Regions from separate parts of the Micromonospora sp. NPDC002296 genome, predicted to be linked through region 4. Evidence: riboswitches for the same ligand, from Rfam matches in the RefSeq annotation. Region 4 holds a riboswitch; each other region holds the start of a gene.
What was found. A riboswitch is a leader RNA that binds a small molecule or an ion and turns the genes downstream of it on or off. The one in region 4 is predicted to bind cyclic di-AMP.
Positions count from the first base shown of each region.

Region 1: linked by a shared signal. The riboswitch ahead of ABT023_RS26645 (coiled-coil domain-containing protein) and the one ahead of ABT023_RS25345 (C39 family peptidase) in region 4 are both predicted to bind cyclic di-AMP.
Region 2: linked by a shared signal. The riboswitch ahead of ABT023_RS01230 (C40 family peptidase) and the one ahead of ABT023_RS25345 (C39 family peptidase) in region 4 are both predicted to bind cyclic di-AMP.
Region 3: linked by a shared signal. The riboswitch ahead of ABT023_RS27950 (transglycosylase family protein) and the one ahead of ABT023_RS25345 (C39 family peptidase) in region 4 are both predicted to bind cyclic di-AMP.

Region 1 is NZ_JBEOWQ010000061.1:1,037-5,033, reverse strand. Features, by position in the region: gene ABT023_RS26655 (HelD family protein) at 1-451, shown strand, start outside; gene ABT023_RS26650 (cation diffusion facilitator family transporter) at 556-1,473, shown strand; cyclic di-AMP (ydaO/yuaA leader) riboswitch at 1,627-1,756, shown strand; gene ABT023_RS26645 (coiled-coil domain-containing protein) at 1,761-2,837, shown strand; gene ABT023_RS26640 (SRPBCC family protein) at 2,908-3,378, opposite strand; gene ABT023_RS26635 (STAS domain-containing protein) at 3,506-3,874, opposite strand.
Region 2 is NZ_JBEOWQ010000001.1:262,189-266,185, forward strand. Features, by position in the region: gene ABT023_RS01225 (N-acetylmuramoyl-L-alanine amidase) at 38-2,029, opposite strand; cyclic di-AMP (ydaO/yuaA leader) riboswitch at 2,243-2,383, shown strand; gene ABT023_RS01230 (C40 family peptidase) at 2,450-3,436, shown strand; gene dcd (dCTP deaminase) at 3,488-3,997, opposite strand, start outside.
Region 3 is NZ_JBEOWQ010000078.1:8,093-12,089, forward strand. Features, by position in the region: gene ABT023_RS27945 (hypothetical protein) at 56-382, shown strand; gene ABT023_RS27950 (transglycosylase family protein) at 526-1,176, opposite strand; cyclic di-AMP (ydaO/yuaA leader) riboswitch at 1,176-1,329, opposite strand; gene htpG (molecular chaperone HtpG) at 1,757-3,670, opposite strand.
Region 4 is NZ_JBEOWQ010000049.1:31,150-35,146, reverse strand. Features, by position in the region: gene ABT023_RS25350 (hypothetical protein) at 93-854, shown strand; cyclic di-AMP (ydaO/yuaA leader) riboswitch at 1,184-1,326, shown strand; gene ABT023_RS25345 (C39 family peptidase) at 1,549-2,412, shown strand; gene ABT023_RS25340 (CDP-glycerol glycerophosphotransferase family protein) at 2,522-3,997, opposite strand, start outside.

The DNA of each region.
Region 1 (3,997 bases), on a different contig from region 4:
GCACCAGTTCGAGCTGACCACGAACTACCGCAACTCGGCGGAGATCTTCGCGGTGGCGGCGGCGGAGATCCGCCGGCTCTACCCGGATCTCAGGCTGCCCAGCGCGGTGCGGTCCACCGGGGTGGAGCCGGTCGCGCTGACCGTGCCGCCGGCCGAGCTGGAACGGGCCACCGTCGCGGCGGTCGCCGCGCTGCTCGGCAACGTGGAGGGGACGGTCGGGGTGATCACGCCGGTGCCGCGCCGGGACGAGGTCGCCGGTTGGCTCGCCGGCCTGGCCGCGCCGCGCCTGCAGGTGGTGACCAGTCTTCAGGCCAAGGGAATGGAGTACGACGGGGTCGCGCTGGTCGCCCCGGCCGAGATCCGGGCCGATCCGGGCTCCGGCGTGCGGACGCTGTACGTGGCCCTGTCCCGGGCCACCCAGCGGCTGACCACGATCGATCCGACCGGCTGACCGGCTGGCGCCCCGTCCCCGGGCGGACGCCGGTCGTTTACTTGCACACATAGCTATGTGAGCATATATTTGGCCGGTCCGAATCGGGAGCGGAGGGTGTGAGCGTGGGCGCAGGTCATGACCACCACCACGGCGCAGTGGCGAACGCCGCAGACCGCCACTCAGGGCGACTCTGGGCGGCCTTCGGGCTGCTCACCGCCCTGATGATCGTCGAGGCGGTCGCCGCCTTCGGCACCGGCTCGCTGGCGCTGCTCTCCGACGCCGGGCACATGTTCACCGACGTGCTCGGCATCGGCATGGCGCTGGCCGCGATCACCGCCACCCGGCGGGCCACCGCCGACCCCCAGCGCACCTTCGGGCTCTACCGGCTGGAGGTGCTCGCCGCGCTCGGCAACGCCGTCCTGCTCAGCGGCGTCGCGGTCTACGTCCTCGTCGAGGCGGTCCGCCGGTTCGGCGACCCGCCCGAGGTGACCGCCGGCCCGATGCTCGTGGTGGCGACGCTCGGCCTGCTCGCCAACGTGGCCGCGTTCGCCCTGCTGCGCAGCGGGGCGAAGGAGAGCATCAACATGCGCGGGGCGTACCTGGAGGTGCTGGGCGACCTGCTCGGGTCTGTCGGGGTGATCGGCGCCGCGGTGCTGATCACCGTCACCGACTGGTGGTGGGCGGACCCGCTGGTGGCCGTCGCGATCGGCGTGTTCATCCTGCCCCGCACCTGGCGGCTCGGGCAGGCCGCGGTTCGCATCCTGGTGCAGGCCGCGCCGGAACATCTCCAGGTGACCGCGGTGCACGACCGGCTGGTGGCGGTGCCCGGCGTGGTCGAGGTGCACGACCTGCACGTCTGGACGCTGACCTCCGGCATGGAGGTCGCCTCGGCCCACCTGACCATGGCGCCGGACGCCGAGGTGGGCGCGGTGCTGACCGCGGCCCGCACCGCCCTGCACGAGGACTTCCACATCGAGCACGCCACGTTGCAGGTGGAGCCCGGGGCGTCGGCGGGCCCCTGCGGACCGACCGACTGGTGATACCCACACCCATCAATTAGGTGGTGTATTGTGCCTTCATGCCGGTTTTGGAAGTATTGAGCCACGCACCTTCCGCCACGGAAGCAGCGCGGGTCTCATCCGCACCGGTAGGCTCTCATCCGGCCTCCGCCGGGCGGCGCCCTCCGGCGCCTGCGGTGGCCGCCGCCTAATCGCCTCCTGGCGAGCCGGGGAACCATGTTCGTGGGGTGCATCCGCCTGAGCGGTAGGGATCTTCCGTCCCGAACCCGTCAGCTAACCCGGTCGGCGACTGACGGAAGGACATACGTATGCCAGTAGTGGCACCTGTAAGAAGGACCGCCGCCCGGATGGCGGCGATGCTGGTGCTGACGCTCGCCGTCGGCCTCGGATTCGGGCCGGTGGCCCTGGCCGGCGCGGCCCCACCCACCGGCCTGCGCGCCCCCACGCCCGGCCAGGACGAGGAGGGCGGCACCCCGGCCCTGCGCGCCCAACTCGAAGCGGCCAGCAAGGGCTACCTGGACGCCAAAAGAGCCCTGGCCAGCTCGGTCAAGCGGCAGCAGCAGCTCGGCAGCCAGCTCAAGACGGTCGAGTCGGAGCTGACCGTACGCGGCGCCAAGGTCGACGAGATCGCCGGCGTGGCGTACAAGTCGGGCCGGCTCAGCCCGGTGTCCGCGCTGCTCAACAGCACCAGCCCCGCGGGCTTCCTGGACCGGGTCGCCGCGCTGGACGCGGTCGCCACCAACGAGGACCGGGCGCTGCGTGACCTGCTGGAGACCCGGGACCAGGCCGCCAAGACCCGGCTGGCCCTCGACGGGGAGATCCGCGAGCAGCGCAAGCAGGTCACCGTGATGGCCAAGCGCAAGGATCAGGCCGAGCGGGCCCTGACCGTGGCCAACGAGAAGGCCAGCGCCAGCGCCAGCGGCGGTGGGTCCAACCGGGGCACCTCCAGCGCGAACGCCACCCCGGCGAAGCGCAACCCCGACGGGTCCTGGCCGTCGGAGTCGTGCAGCGTGAACGACCCGACCCCGGCCAGCGGCTGCATCACCCCACGGACGCTGCACGCGCTCCAGCAGGCCAAGTCGGCCGGCTTCACCCGGTACGTCTCCTGCCACCGGCCCAGCGGCTCCGGCGAGCATCCCAAGGGGCGGGCGTGCGACTTCGCCGCCCAGAAGGGCGGCTTCGGCGGGGTGGCCTCCGGCGGGGACCGCACCTACGGCAACAACCTGGCGGCGTACTACATCCGCAACGCCGACAACCTCGCCGTGCTGTACGTGATCTGGTTCAAGCAGATCTGGCTGCCCAGCAGCGGCTGGAAGTCGTACAGCGGGGGCAACGGGGACCCGTCCAGCGACCACACCAACCACGTGCACCTGTCGGTGTACTGACCGCGCGGCGTGTGGCCCCCCACCATCCAAGGGGCCGCACGCACCGGCCGTGGGGGCCCGGCCGCGCCGCTCAGGCCGGCTGGGCCGGGCCGTCCCCGGCGCGGTCCAGCACCTCGCCCAGCCTCCGGGCCAGTCCGAGGTGCGCCGACCGGGCCTGCCGGAAGGCGTACCGGAACAGCGGCGCCGGGGCGGCAAGGGTGATCTCCACGTCGATCCGGACCACCCCGCCCGGCTCGTCGCGCAGCCGGGTGCGGTTGCGCACGGTGGTGGCCGGCCGCTGGCGGGCCACCGTGACGATCTCGTCGTCGGTGATGACCAGCACATCCGCCTGGTACGTCACCGGGAAACGCAGCGGCCCGGCGGCGAGCCGGTCGGTGATGGCGTAGCTGGCCCGGGTGCCCGGCCGGGGCGGCAGCCGGCGCACCCGCGTGATCAGCGGATGCAGCTCGCCCTGCCGGGCCGGGTCGCCGAGCAGCGCCACCGCCTCGGCCCGCAGGCAGCGGGCCTGAACCGAATACTGGAAGGCGTCTCGCCGAAGCACGCCCCGATCGTCCCCCACCCGGCCCCCCGGAGGGAAGGACCACCGCCCGGCCACGGTGTACTGACCGACCCACAGTGAACCGACCCGGCGGCGGACCGGGCTGGCGGCGGACCGGGGTGGGCGGCCGTCAGGCGCCCGGCAGCACCTCGGGGGTGGCGGCGCCGGCGCCCGCGTAGTAGGGCTCCGGAGCGCCGAACAGGCCGAGCAGCCCGGTCACCCAGAGCTGCCGGTGCACGAACCGGCTCGGCTCGGTGACGACCAGCTTCACGCTGCTGACCTCGGCGGTCTGGAAGCCGGCCACCATCGCGCTGATACCGACGGAGTCGATGAAGGTGACGAGGCGCATGTTGAGCTCGATGCGGGCGGGACGCCCCTTGGCGAGCACCTCTGCGATGGCTTCGCGCACCTCGTACGCGGTGTCGACGTCGATTTCGCCACGCGGGACGATCTCGATGACACCACCCGACAGGACCGACTTCACGATCGACAGGCTCACGCGAGCACCTCCACTCGCCCGTTCACGGGCGCCTCATCAGTACGCGGGCCGCGACCGAGAGTATTCCTCCGACGGCCTCGGTCGCCACCCCTCGGGATGAGCAATTCATGGATCAGGGCACAG
Region 2 (3,997 bases), on a different contig from region 4:
CACCCGACCGGGGGCCTTCGTCGTGCCGAGGAAACCGTCAGCGGGGCGCGCCCAGCGGGGACGGCACCAGGTTCACGTCGGCGCGGTCGACGTACATGATCCGGTGGCCGAACTGGATCTGCACGTACGTCTTCTCGCCCCGGATCACCGTCCGGTCACCGGGGGCCGTGCCGTCGAACGTGGTGGCCCGGTAGTACTCGCCGGGCAGCACGTTGCCGACGGCGTACCGCTGGCCGGCGGAGAGGGTGTACTGCAACGGCGAGATCGGCTGGTACGGCACGCCGGCCGGGTACGCCGCCTCCTCCGGGTAGGCCCGCCCGTACACCGGGATCGTCGCCTTCCCGGCCTTCGGGGTGGCCACCAGGCCGACGGTCCACGCCGCGGTGGGCGCGGACGCCGGGTTGTGGAACCACGCCTTCTGGCCGAGGTACCAGATCGCCGTCCAGTCGCCCTCGCGGCCGGCCAGGGCGTACGTCTGCCCGGTCGACGCGCGGGCGCCGTGGTCGGAGACGGCCATCGTGGCCGGCGAGCCGTTCGGACGCAGGGCGATGTCGTTGACCAGTGGCGCGTCGGCGCTCGGCGCGCTGCGCAGCACCACCGCCGAGGAGCCGCGCGACGGGCAGGGCACGCCCGCCGTCACGCAGCCGGTGAACGCCGGCCGGTTGGTGGCGAAGTCGGGGTCGATCCGCACCATGCCGGTCAGCGGGGTGCCGGTGTTGAGCTCCGGCGCGCGCAGCAGGTCGAAGTAGTGCGACCAGTCCCAGTACGGCCCCGGGTCCCAGTGCATGCCCCGCACGTTCGCCGCGACGGTGCCGGGGACGTTGTCGTGGCCGATGATGTGCTGCCGGTCCAGCGGGACGCCGTGCCGCAGCGCGAGGTACCGGACCAGCTTCGACGAGGTGCGGTACATCGCCTCGGTGTACCAGGTGCCCTGGGCGGCGAAGCCCTCGTGCTCCAGCCCGATCGACTTGGCGTTGACGTACCAGTTGCCGGCGTGCCAGGCGACGTCCTTGGTCTTCACGTGCTGGGCGATGTGCCCGTCCACCGAGCGCAGCGTGTAGTGCCAGCTCACGTAGGTCGGGTCCTGGACCATGTTGACCGTGCCCGCGTAGCGGCCCTCGGTGTCGTGGATGAGGATGTACTCGACCTTCTGCCGCTTCGGCCGGTCGGACAGGTCGTGGTTGCCGTAGTCACCGGGGTCGGCACTGAGCGACTGGTACGGCGCGGGGATCCACTCGCAGGAGATGGTCGACGGGCACTCCAGGCCGTCGGGGCGCTCCGGCAGGCGCAGGCCGAGCCGGTCCAGCCAGGACTTCTGCGGGGTCACCGCGCGGGCCGCGAGGGTCACCCGCTGCCCGTCGTCGGTCACCCGGCTCTCGCCCTCGGCGATGGTGCCGAAGACCTCGTCGGCGAAGGCAGCCGCCGCGTCGGCGCCGTCCGCGCCGGCGTACCGGGCCACCGCGCCGTACCAGGCCGCCGGGTCGGTGTCGGCCCCGACCGGGGCGCCGATCTGCCGCTGGTACGACGCGAGCAGCGCCGCCCCGCCCCGGATGTTCGTCGGCGCGTCGGCGCGCAGGGCAGCCTCGTCGGCCCCGGTGAGGGTGGCGGCGGTGTCCAGGGTCTGCAACGACGCGGCGGCCGGGGCCTCGTCGGCCGAGGGCCGGGCGGCGGCGGGGGCCGGGCGGGAGTCGTCCCCGCGCGGGTCCTCGTCGCCGGAGTCGTGGTGGGTGCCGGTGGGCAGGCCGGCGACGTACTCGGCGTCGGTGAGGTGCATCGGCCCGTACCCACCGCTGGTGCTGGGGGTGCCGGAGTTGGTGTCCCACCTGGACTGGAGGTAGGAGACACCGAGCAGGACGCTCTCCGGCACGCCGTACTCGGCGGCGGCGTCAGCGTACTGCTGCTGGCGTTCGGGGGTCTGGCCGGCCGCGGCCGGGGAGGCGGTGGTACCGAGGGGCACAAGGGCCGTGGTGGCGGCCACGGCGGCGGCGAGCAGGATCCGTCTGCTCGACGACACGACGGAACGGGGCATCGAACCTCCTGGTTAAGCGTCGGATGAGGGTCACCCTTCCGCCGCCGACCTCCCGCGTCAATAGCTTTCCAGCAGGTGCCGCGATGTGAAGGAAACTTCCGCACGGCGGCATGGTGTGGCGTGTTGTGGCCCGGCGGGTTGCGGATCGATAACGGGCGTCTCTACTCTGGTCAATCGTCGGCCGGTAGCTGTACCGCCCAGCCGGGCGGTGACGGTCCGACACCGCCGAGTCGCCTCCGGGCGAACCGGGGACCCAGGTACGCCGGGGTGAATCCGCAGCGCCGCTGCGGTAGGGCGTTCTCCCTTCCCGCCCGAACCCGTCAGCTAACCCGGTAGGCGGTCGAGGAAGAAGGAGAACGGAGCCCGGTGGCACACCATGCCCCGCGGCGCCCGTCACGCCCGTCGGCGCACGCCGACCGGATGCCGGCTGCGCCGCGCCCACGCTGGTCACGCTTCACCACCGCCCTCGCCGCCCTCGTCGGCGCCGCCGTCGTCCTGACCGGCGCCCCGACCGCGGCCCACGCCGATCCCTCGGTCGCCGAGATCGAGCGGCAGATCGATCAGGACTGGAACAAGCTCGAACCGCTCATCGAGCGGCACAACGCCACCCGTCAGGACCTCGCCCTCAAGCGCCGGCAGGCCGACGCCGTCGCCAAGCAGATCGGGCCGCTGCAACGCCGGGTCGACGAGGCGATGGACAAGGTCAGCGGGCTCGCCGTCGAGGCGTACAAGAGTGAGAACCTGTCTGCGGTGAACGCGCTGCTCGGCAGCCGCTCACCCGGTCAGATGATGGGACAGTTGGAACTGCTCGACCAGTTCGCCGAGCGCCAGCAGCGCGACATCCGGGCGGTCATCGACCTCCGCGACGAGCTCGACGCCAAGAAGAAGCCGCTGGACGAGATGGTCACCCAGCTCGCCCGCACCGAGGCGCAGCTCGCCGCCAAGCGGAAGCAGATCAACGCCGAGATCGACCGGCTCCAGAAGCTGCGGCTCACGGTGTACGGCAACGGCGGTGGCGGCGCGCTGCGTCCCGCTCCCTGCCCGGCTGCCTACCCGGGCGGCGGCGCGGGGGTCGCGGTGAAGTTCGCCTGCGCCCAGATCGGCAAGCCCTACGTCTGGGGCGCCGAGGGCCCCAACTCGTACGACTGCTCGGGTCTGATGCTCGCGGCCTGGGCCAAGGCCGGCGTGTCGCTGCCGCACAACGCGGCCCAGCAGCGGTCGGTGACCGCCCGGGTGAGCCGTGCCGACCTGCGCCCCGGCGACCTCGTCTTCTACTACGCCGACCTGCACCACGTCGGCATGTACGTCGGCGGCGGCTGGGTGGTGCACGCCTCCCAGGCCGGCCAGCCCGTCAAGATGAAGCGCGTCGACGACGGCCAGATCCACAGCTACGGCCGCCCCGACTGAGCGGCGAGGGGCCCGTTCCGCGGAACGGGCCCCTCGACCACGCCCGCGTCGTCAGCGGGTGGGCCAGGTGCGCCAGTTCTGCCAGGAGCGGCTCGGGGTCGGGCCGCGCTGGCCCTGGTACCGCGAGCCGTACACCGTCGACCCGTACGGGTGCTCGGCGGGCGAGGAGAGCCGGAAGATGCAGAGCTGGCCGATCTTCATGCCCGGCCAGAGCGTGATCGGCAGGTTCGCCACGTTGGACAGCTCCAGCGTGACGTGACCGGAGAAGCCCGGGTCGATGAACCCGGCGGTCGAGTGGGTGAGCAGCCCGAGCCGTCCCAGCGAGCTCTTGCCCTCCAGCCGGCCCGCGAGCTGGTCGCCGAGCGAGATCACCTCCAGCGTGGAGGCGAGCACGAACTCGCCCGGGTGCAGCACGTACGGCTCGCCGTCGGGCACCTCGACCGCCGAGGTCAGGTCGTCCTGCTGCACCGACGGGTCGATGTGCGTGTAGAGATGGTTGTTGAAGACCCGGAAGAGCTTGTCGAGGCGCACGTCGATGCTCGACGGCTGCACAAGGGTGGG
Region 3 (3,997 bases), on a different contig from region 4:
TTTCTGCGGGCGGCGACGGCGCGTTCGACGGTGCTCCCGCGATACCTTGGCCGGCATGGAGCCGCTCGCGTTCGACTACGGGAACCTGCACCTGCGCGTGGACCGGGGGGTGTTCGAGCTGTTCAACCTGGACAGCTCCGAGCACACGTTCCGGGTTCCGTTGCGATGGCTCGGGGCGTTGGTGCACTACAAGAAGCCTGACAAGCCCGGCGAGTTGTTCTTCGGTGTCGTGCGCGACCCGAACGAACCGCTCTACGGCACCGACCGGCTCGCCTTCCGGTTCGCCAACTCGCCCGCGGTCCGGGTGCCGCCCGGCGACGAGCCGTTGTTCCGCGAGTACTTCGCCCGGGTGGCGGTGCTCGCCGACCGGCGGGTGGCCTGACGTGGAATCCCGGGTGGCCCGGCCCGCGGTGGTAGTGCCCGTCGGGGACGCGGAAGCGCCCGGCCGGAGGAACCGGCCGGGCGCTTCCGGTGCTGGATGCCCCGGGACCGGGGCGCCGGGTCGCACCGACCCGGCCGGGTGCGTCAGAAGCTGAGCCGCTGGCCCGGGAAGATCAGGTTCGGGTGCTCGCCCACGACCCGCTCGTTCTTCTCCCACAGCGCGCGCCAGCCGCCCCGCACGCCCTGCGCCGTGGCGATCTTGGAGAGGGTGTCGCCCGACCGGACCACGTAGGTCGTTCCGCCGCCGGACGGGGCGCTCGTCGTGGTGTCCCGCTTGCTGCGCGAGGCCGGCTTCTCGGTACGCGAGGACCGCTCCTTCGGGGTGGCCTTCGTCTCCGACCTCCGCTCCGACTTCGGGCTGCCCTTCGTCGAGCCGCCCTTCTTGCCGCAGGTCGGCCACGCCCCGATGCCCTGGCCGTCGAGCACCTTCTCGGCGATGCGGATCTGCTCGCTGCGGGTCGCCAGGTCGGCGCGGGCGGCGTACCTCTTGCCGCCGTAGCCGGCCCACGTGCCCTGCGAGAATTGCAGGCCGCCGTAGTAGCCGTTGCCGGTGTTGATGTGCCAGTTGCCGCCGGACTCGCACGAGGCGACGGCGTCCCAGTTGACCGCGGCCTGGGCCGGCGCGGCCGGGCCGGCCAGTGCGACGACCCCGGCGAGGGCGCCCGCGGCGAGAGTGCCGACGGCGGCGCGGCGGACGGTCACCCGACGGTGGCGGGCGGTGTATTCAGTTGCCATGTGTGACTCCTCCACGCCGGCGAGGTGAGCTGTCGGGTTCGGGCCGAGGAGCCCGGCCGCCACAGGCGGCTTCACCCCGAGGTGCGGTGCACCGAGGAACATGTGGGTCCCCCGCTCCTGCCTGACTGACAAGGGAACCGACGGTCGGCGGCAGGACTAGGCGTTACCGACCGTGGTCGCCGCGTTCGCGGACTCAACCGACGTTAGGCACCGTTCGTGACGAGTGCCCACCTCTTGTGAAGTTCTTCACCCGCTCGGGCTAAGAGGCCACACCGTCGACTTGCGAGCCTTCACCAGCCGTGCAGAGCGACCGCCGGGCCGAGTCCGATCAGGGTGAACCCCCATCACACAAGCTCGCCCCCTAACTTAGGGTGATGGTGGTCCGATTGCGCACATCGGAGTCCGGAAACGCTCGGTGATCGCCGCACAGCCCGGTGGGGCGGCCGGCGGCTGCCCCCCGAAGCATGGGGCCGTCGCCCCGGTCCACCCGCGCCCGCCGAGGGGACGCGCAACGGCGCGCGCCGGGCGTCCACGGTCGACGGTGTCGACCGGGAGCCCGGCGCGCGGTGCGTCTCGGCGGCTACAGGGTGCGGGCCAGCCGGTCGGCGAGGATGCGGGTGAACCGGGACGGGTCGGCCAGCTCGCCGCCCTCGGCCAGCAGCGCCATCCCGTACAGCAGCTCGGCCGTGTCGCCGAGCGCGTCGGCCCCGGCCTCCTGCTCGTGGGCCTTGCGCAGCCCCTCGACCAGCGGGTGCCCCGGGTTCAGCTCCAGGATCCGCTTGACCTGCGGCACCTCGTGCCCCATCGCCCGGTACATCTTCTCCAGCGTCGGGGTGATGTCCTGGGCGTCGCCGACCACGCAGGCCGGGGAGGTGGTCAGCCGGGTGGAGAGCCGGACCTCCTTGACGCTGTCGGAGAGCCGGCCCGTCATCCAGGTCAGCAGGTCGGCGTACTCCTGGCGCTGCTGCTCGCGGGCCGACTCGGCCTCCTTCTTCTCCTCCTCGGTGTCCAGGTCGACCTGGCCCTTGGCGATGGAGCGCAGCGGCTTGCCGTCGAACTGCCCGACCCGCTCGACCCACACCTCGTCGACCGGGTCGGTGAGGACCAGCACCTCGTAGCCCTTGGCCCGGAACGCCTCCATGTGCGGCGAGTTCTCGATCATCGGGCGGGACTCGCCGGTCATGTAGTAGATGTCGCCCTGACCGTCCTTCATCCGCTCGACGTAGTCGCGCAGGCCGGTCAGCTCCGCCGGGTCGTGGGTGGAGGCGACGGAGACGATGTCGAGGATCGCCTCGGTGTTGTCCGGGTCGTCGAGCAGGCCCTCCTTCAGCGCCGGGCCGAACTCCGCCCAGAAGGTGCGGTACTTCTCGGCCTCGTTGGCCTTCAGCTCCTTGACGGTGGCGAGGATCTTCTTCACCAGCCGGCGGCGGACCGCCTGGATCTGGCGGTCCTGCTGCAGGATCTCCCGGGAGATGTTCAGCGACAGGTCGTGCGCGTCGACGACGCCCTTGACGAAGCGCAGGTAGTTGGGCATCAGCGCGTCGCAGTCGTCCATGATGAACACGCGCTTGACGTAGAGCTGCACGCCGCGCCGGGCCTGCGGGGCGAACAGGTCGACCGGGGCGTGCGAGGGCAGGAAGAGCAGCGCCTCGTACTCGAAGGTGCCCTCGCCCTTCATGTGGATCGTCTCAAGCGGGTCGGCCCAGTCGTGGCTGACGTGCTTGTAGAACTCCTTGTACTCGGCCTCGTCGACCTCGCTGCGCGGCCGGGCCCAGAGCGCCTTCATCGAGTTGACGGTCTGCACCTCGCGGGTGACCGCGTCGTCCTCGCCCGGGCGCTCCACGGTCATCCGGATCGGCCAGGCGATGAAGTCGGAGTACCGCTTGACGATCTCGCGGATCTTCCAGTCGACGGTGTAGTCGTGCAGGTTGTCGTCGCTGTCCTCGGGCTTGAGGTGGACGGTGACGGCGGTGCCCTGCGGCGCGTCGTCGATGGTCTCCACGACGTACGTGCCCTCGCCGGTGGACTCCCAGCGGGTGCCCTCGGTCTCGCCGGCGCGGCGGGTGACCAGGGTGACCCTGTCGGCCACCATGAAGGTCGCGTAGAACCCGACCCCGAACTGGCCGATCAGGTCGGCGGACCCGGCCGAGTCCTTCGACTCGCGCAGCTTGGCGAGCAGTTCGGCGGTGCCGGACTTGGCGATGGTGCCGATCAGGCCGACGACGTCGTCGCGGGACATGCCGATGCCGTTGTCCCGGACCGTCAGGGTGCGCGCGTCGCGGTCGGCCTCGATCTCGATGTGCAGGTCGGAGGCGTCGGCCGCGAGTTCCTTGTCGACCAGGGACTCCAGGCGCAGCTTGTCCAGCGCGTCGGAGGCGTTGGAGATGAGTTCGCGCAGGAAGACGTCCTTGTTCGAGTAGATCGAATGGACCATCAGCTGGAGCAGCTGGCGCGCCTCCGCCTGGAATTCCAGCGTCTCGATCCGGTTGCTCACACCGACCCCTTTCAGTTGGATCCGACCTTCGCGCACAGGATACGAGTCGTCGCTACCGGTCGCGTCACCCGCCCGGCCCGGACGCACCTCGATGCAAACCGGCGGCGAGCGGGTCGGTCCGGCCCTTGTTCGAGGTCAATCGGCCTGCTGTGGGTCGTCGCGGTCGGGTCCGGTCGGCGGGGTTGTTGCTGTGCTTCGCTGCTGTATTTCCTCGGCCACCTTCTGGACGTCGCGGGCGGCGGTCGCCACCGGGCAGTGCGGGATCCGGCATGTCGGGCAACGGCCGTCGGGTCCGGGCCGATGTTGGCGGAGGACGGTACGGGCTGT
Region 4 (3,997 bases):
GCGCCCGTCCGCCCGGCCCGGTCGCACCCCCGCGCCCGCCCGGCGACGCGCGGAGCCCGCTTCCCGCATCCACCCTCCGTGAGGTGCCGACCATGGACATCGTTCTCCACCAGCTCCTCGTCGAGGTGCCGCTGGCCGCCGCCATCTGGTCGGTGCTGCTCGTGGTGGCGCTCGGCGTGCTCACCGCCCTGGTCGCCCGCCCACAGCGGGACCGGTCGGCGGTCGACCCCGCCCCGCCCGCCGTAGACCTGGCCAGCGAGGAGGCCACCGACCTGCGCCGGTACGCCGAGGAGGTGGGGGTGGCCGCCGCCGGCGCCGCCCAGACCGCCCGCCGCCGGCGCGAGGCGTGGCTGACCGCCCAGGACGCCCTCGATCGGGCCTGGCAGGCGTACGACGAGGCGGAGGCCGCCGCACGCCGCTTCTCCGGCGTGGGGGTGCTGCCGGCGCCGCGCACCCCCCGAACCCCCGCCGAGTACGCCGCCCGGGAGCGCCGGCTGCACCACGCCGCGACGGCCGCCCACCTGCGCGGCGACTTGTCCATCCGGCAGCTCTGCGACGTCTTCGCGCACCGGAACGGCTGGGACCCCCGGCTGCACCCGGTCCAGCAGGAGGTCGTGCTGGCCCGGGCGGTGCGGGACGGGAAGCAGGCCGGCCACCGGGCGGCGGCGGCCCGGGAGCGGGCCGCCTGGCGTGCCGCCGAGCTGGCCGCCGAGGCCGCCCGGGCACTGGCCGCCGAGGCGTACTGCGCCGCGGAGCGGGCCCGCCCCGTCCGGGTGCCCGCGCCCCGGGCCGCGACGGCGGCGGCTCGCCGCACCGCCCCGGCCGCCCGCTGGCGCCCGGCCCGGGTCGGCTGACCCGACCCCCGTTCCCCGACCCGCCCCGGCGGGCCGCGACGCTGCCCCGACTTTCTTCATGACGCCGGTCACACACCCCGGGTAAACGGGCAGTCGACCCATCGGGGCGGGTCCACCGACATAACCCGCCGACGATCGATACTGATCGTCCGGTTGTCGCCCCAGGGCACCTGGAATGCCCGTAATCCCATTGAGACACGTCAGTTCCCAATGGGTCGCAGGAAAGCTGATCGGAGAGGGTTTAAGCAGGTGGGAAGGGCTTGGCAGGGCCTCGGCCGGCCAGTAATGTCGGCCCGTCCGGTGCGGTACCCGATCGCAAGAGGCGACGCCGCGCCGACCCGCTCAATCGTGACCATCACGAACCGGGGACCCAGTGCACGTGTGGGGTGAATCCGCGGGCCACGGCCCGTGGTAGGGCGATCTTCCCGCCCGAATCCGTCAGCTAACCCGGTAGGCGGTGTCGGAAGGAGTGCCATCCTCGTGCAGCGCGACCCCATCCCTCGGTTGTTCCTCCACCGCGGCGCCGTGGTGCCCGCGTCCGTCGCCCCCGGGCTGACGAACTGACCGGCGCACCCGCCCGTACGCCCGGCTGACCGGGCATCTTCCCAGAGCGGACCCCACCGGCCGTGGGCGTCTCGTCCGCGCCATCGTGCGACGACGCATGCCCAGGTGCCCCGCTCTCCGCCCCATCCCCGTGGAGGAACACGTGAACCACCATGTCAAGCGGCAGCTGCGACGGCTCGCCACCGAGCGCCCGTACCAGGTCGTCGCCGGCTCGGCCGCGGCGCTCCTGCTGGCCTCCGGCACCGGTGCGCTGCTGGCCGGCGTCGACGACACCCCCACCCCGCGGCAGACCACCAACGCCGCCGTCGCCGAGATCGCACCCCGCCTCGACAGCGCGGCCAGCCGCGCCCAGGCCCGGGCCGGCGCGACCGCGTCCTCCAGCGCCTCGCCGTCGCCGAGCGCCACCACGGCCGCGCCGAACCCCGATCTGACCACCAGGGCGGCCCCGAAGCAGACCACGGCGAAGCCGGCCACCCCGAAGCCGCCGTCGTCGAAGGTCCTCGACTACGCCTACCAGGCGCAGACCACCTACTACTACTGCGGCCCTGCGGCGGTGCGCAACGCGCTCTCCGCCACCGGCGTCGGGAGTACCCAGGACGGGCTGGCCAGCCGCCTCGGCACCACCGAGATGGGCACCAACTCGGCCGAGGACACCACCCGGGTGCTCAACGCGATGGTCAAGGGCGACCCGTACCGGACCCGGATGATCCCGGGCGGCGCCGCCACCGGGGCCCAGATCGACCGGCTCAAGGCCGACGTGGTGGAGGCGGTCGGCGCCGGGCGCGGCGTCGTGGTGAACATCGCCGGCAGCGCCACCGACGTCGACGGCGGCTGGCACTCCTTCCCCGGCGGCCACTACATCGCCGTCGTGGGCTACCGCAACGAAGGCCGCACCGTGCGGATCGCCGACTCGGCCGACCCGGCCGCCTCGGCGTACTGGATCAGCACCACGGCCCTGGCGCACTGGGCGGCGACCAGGGGCTACTCGGCCTGATCACCCTTTCCCCCACCGGGCCCCGGCTCTCCCCGTGAGCCGGGGCCCGGTGGCGTCCCGGCAGAGGTTCGCGTCAGCTCCGGCCTCGACCCTGACGCAAACCTCTTGATCACCGCGGGAAGCGGGAGGGGGCGGGGGAGAGCGGGGTTGGGCGGGGGGTGGGTGGGGTCCAGGTCGGGTTCAGTTCGTGGCGGGCCGCCGTCAGGAACGCCTCGGCGTACTGCTGGGCGGGGAAGTCGCCCAGGTAGCGGGAGCGGGTGGCCCAGCGGGCTGTTGCCCGGGGGTCGGTGTCGAGCAGGTGGTCGAGCACCTCGTCGAGGTTGGCCGCGTCGCGCCGCAGCACGTAGCCCGAGCCGGCCAGGGGGAACCGCTCGACGAACCGGTCGCCGTCGCCGCCCATGTCCGTGACCGCGTACGGCTTGCCGGAGTAGAGGTAGTCGGAGATCACCCCGGAGACGTCCGAGAGCAGCGCGTCGGAGCGGTTCACGCAGTCGACCAGGGACATCTCCCGGCTGGCCGCAGCGCCCCAGACGTGCTGCCGGCCGGTGCGGGCCCGGTCCGCGGCGAGCAGCTCCGTGAGCCGGGCGAGCTGCCGCGCCGACGCCGGGTTCTGCCCGGTGTACGGATGGGCGCGCAGGATCACCGTCGCGCCCCGGGCCAGCAACCCCCGGACGATGGTCTCGCCCACCGGCAGGGAGCAGTAGTTCGCGTCGGCGTGGTGCCCGGTCCAGGTCGGGGTGTAGAGCACCGTCGGGTTCGGCAGGCCGGGGGCCGGCTCCCGGCGTACCTCGATCGACTCGACCTGCGGGCGGCCGACCACGACGAACTTCTCCGCCGGGATGTCCACCCCCGCGCGGGCGTACCGCTCGATCGCCGCCGGGCCGGCCACGAAGATCCGGTCGAAGATCGCCGAGACCGGGTTGGCGCTGGGCGCCTTGTCGCTGTCGCCGTGGTGGATCTGCACGTGGGTGAGCTGGGTGAACCGGATGCAGTGGCTGTTCTTCGCCCCGTGGTTGACGTAGAACGCGACCTTGAGACTCGGCACCAGCGCCTCGTCCATCGCCTTCAGGGTGGGGCAGTACACCACCGGGGCCGTGGTGGCCGCGGCGATCGGGGCGAGGAACTCCGGCTCCCGCACCATCACGAGGAAGGGCCGGCCGATCCGCTCCAGGTAGGGCAGCCACATGGTGACCTGGTACTCCGACCCCGGCGGGGCGGAGAAGTGCAGCAGGAACTCCGGCTGGTGCGCCCGCAGCGCCCGGGTCACCGCCCCGCCCCCGGTTCCCGGCCGGAACCGCCGGCGGGCCAGGTCCAGGGCCACCGCCCCGGCGCCCGCGCCGACGCCCAGCGCCAGCAGCAGGGCGACGTACGCCGGCAGCGCCGCCGCGGCGGCCAGCGCCACCGCGGCGAGCAGCACCAGCAGGGCGTCGCCCAGCCGGCCGGCGACCAGCGGGGCCCACGACCGGGTCGGGAGGTTGGCGGCCCGGATCTCCAGGTCCCCGGCCTGCCGCAGCGGACCCACCAGCAGCACCAGCCCCAGCAGCACCAGGGCCGTGGCGGCCAGCGCCGGGTCGAAGCCGGCGTC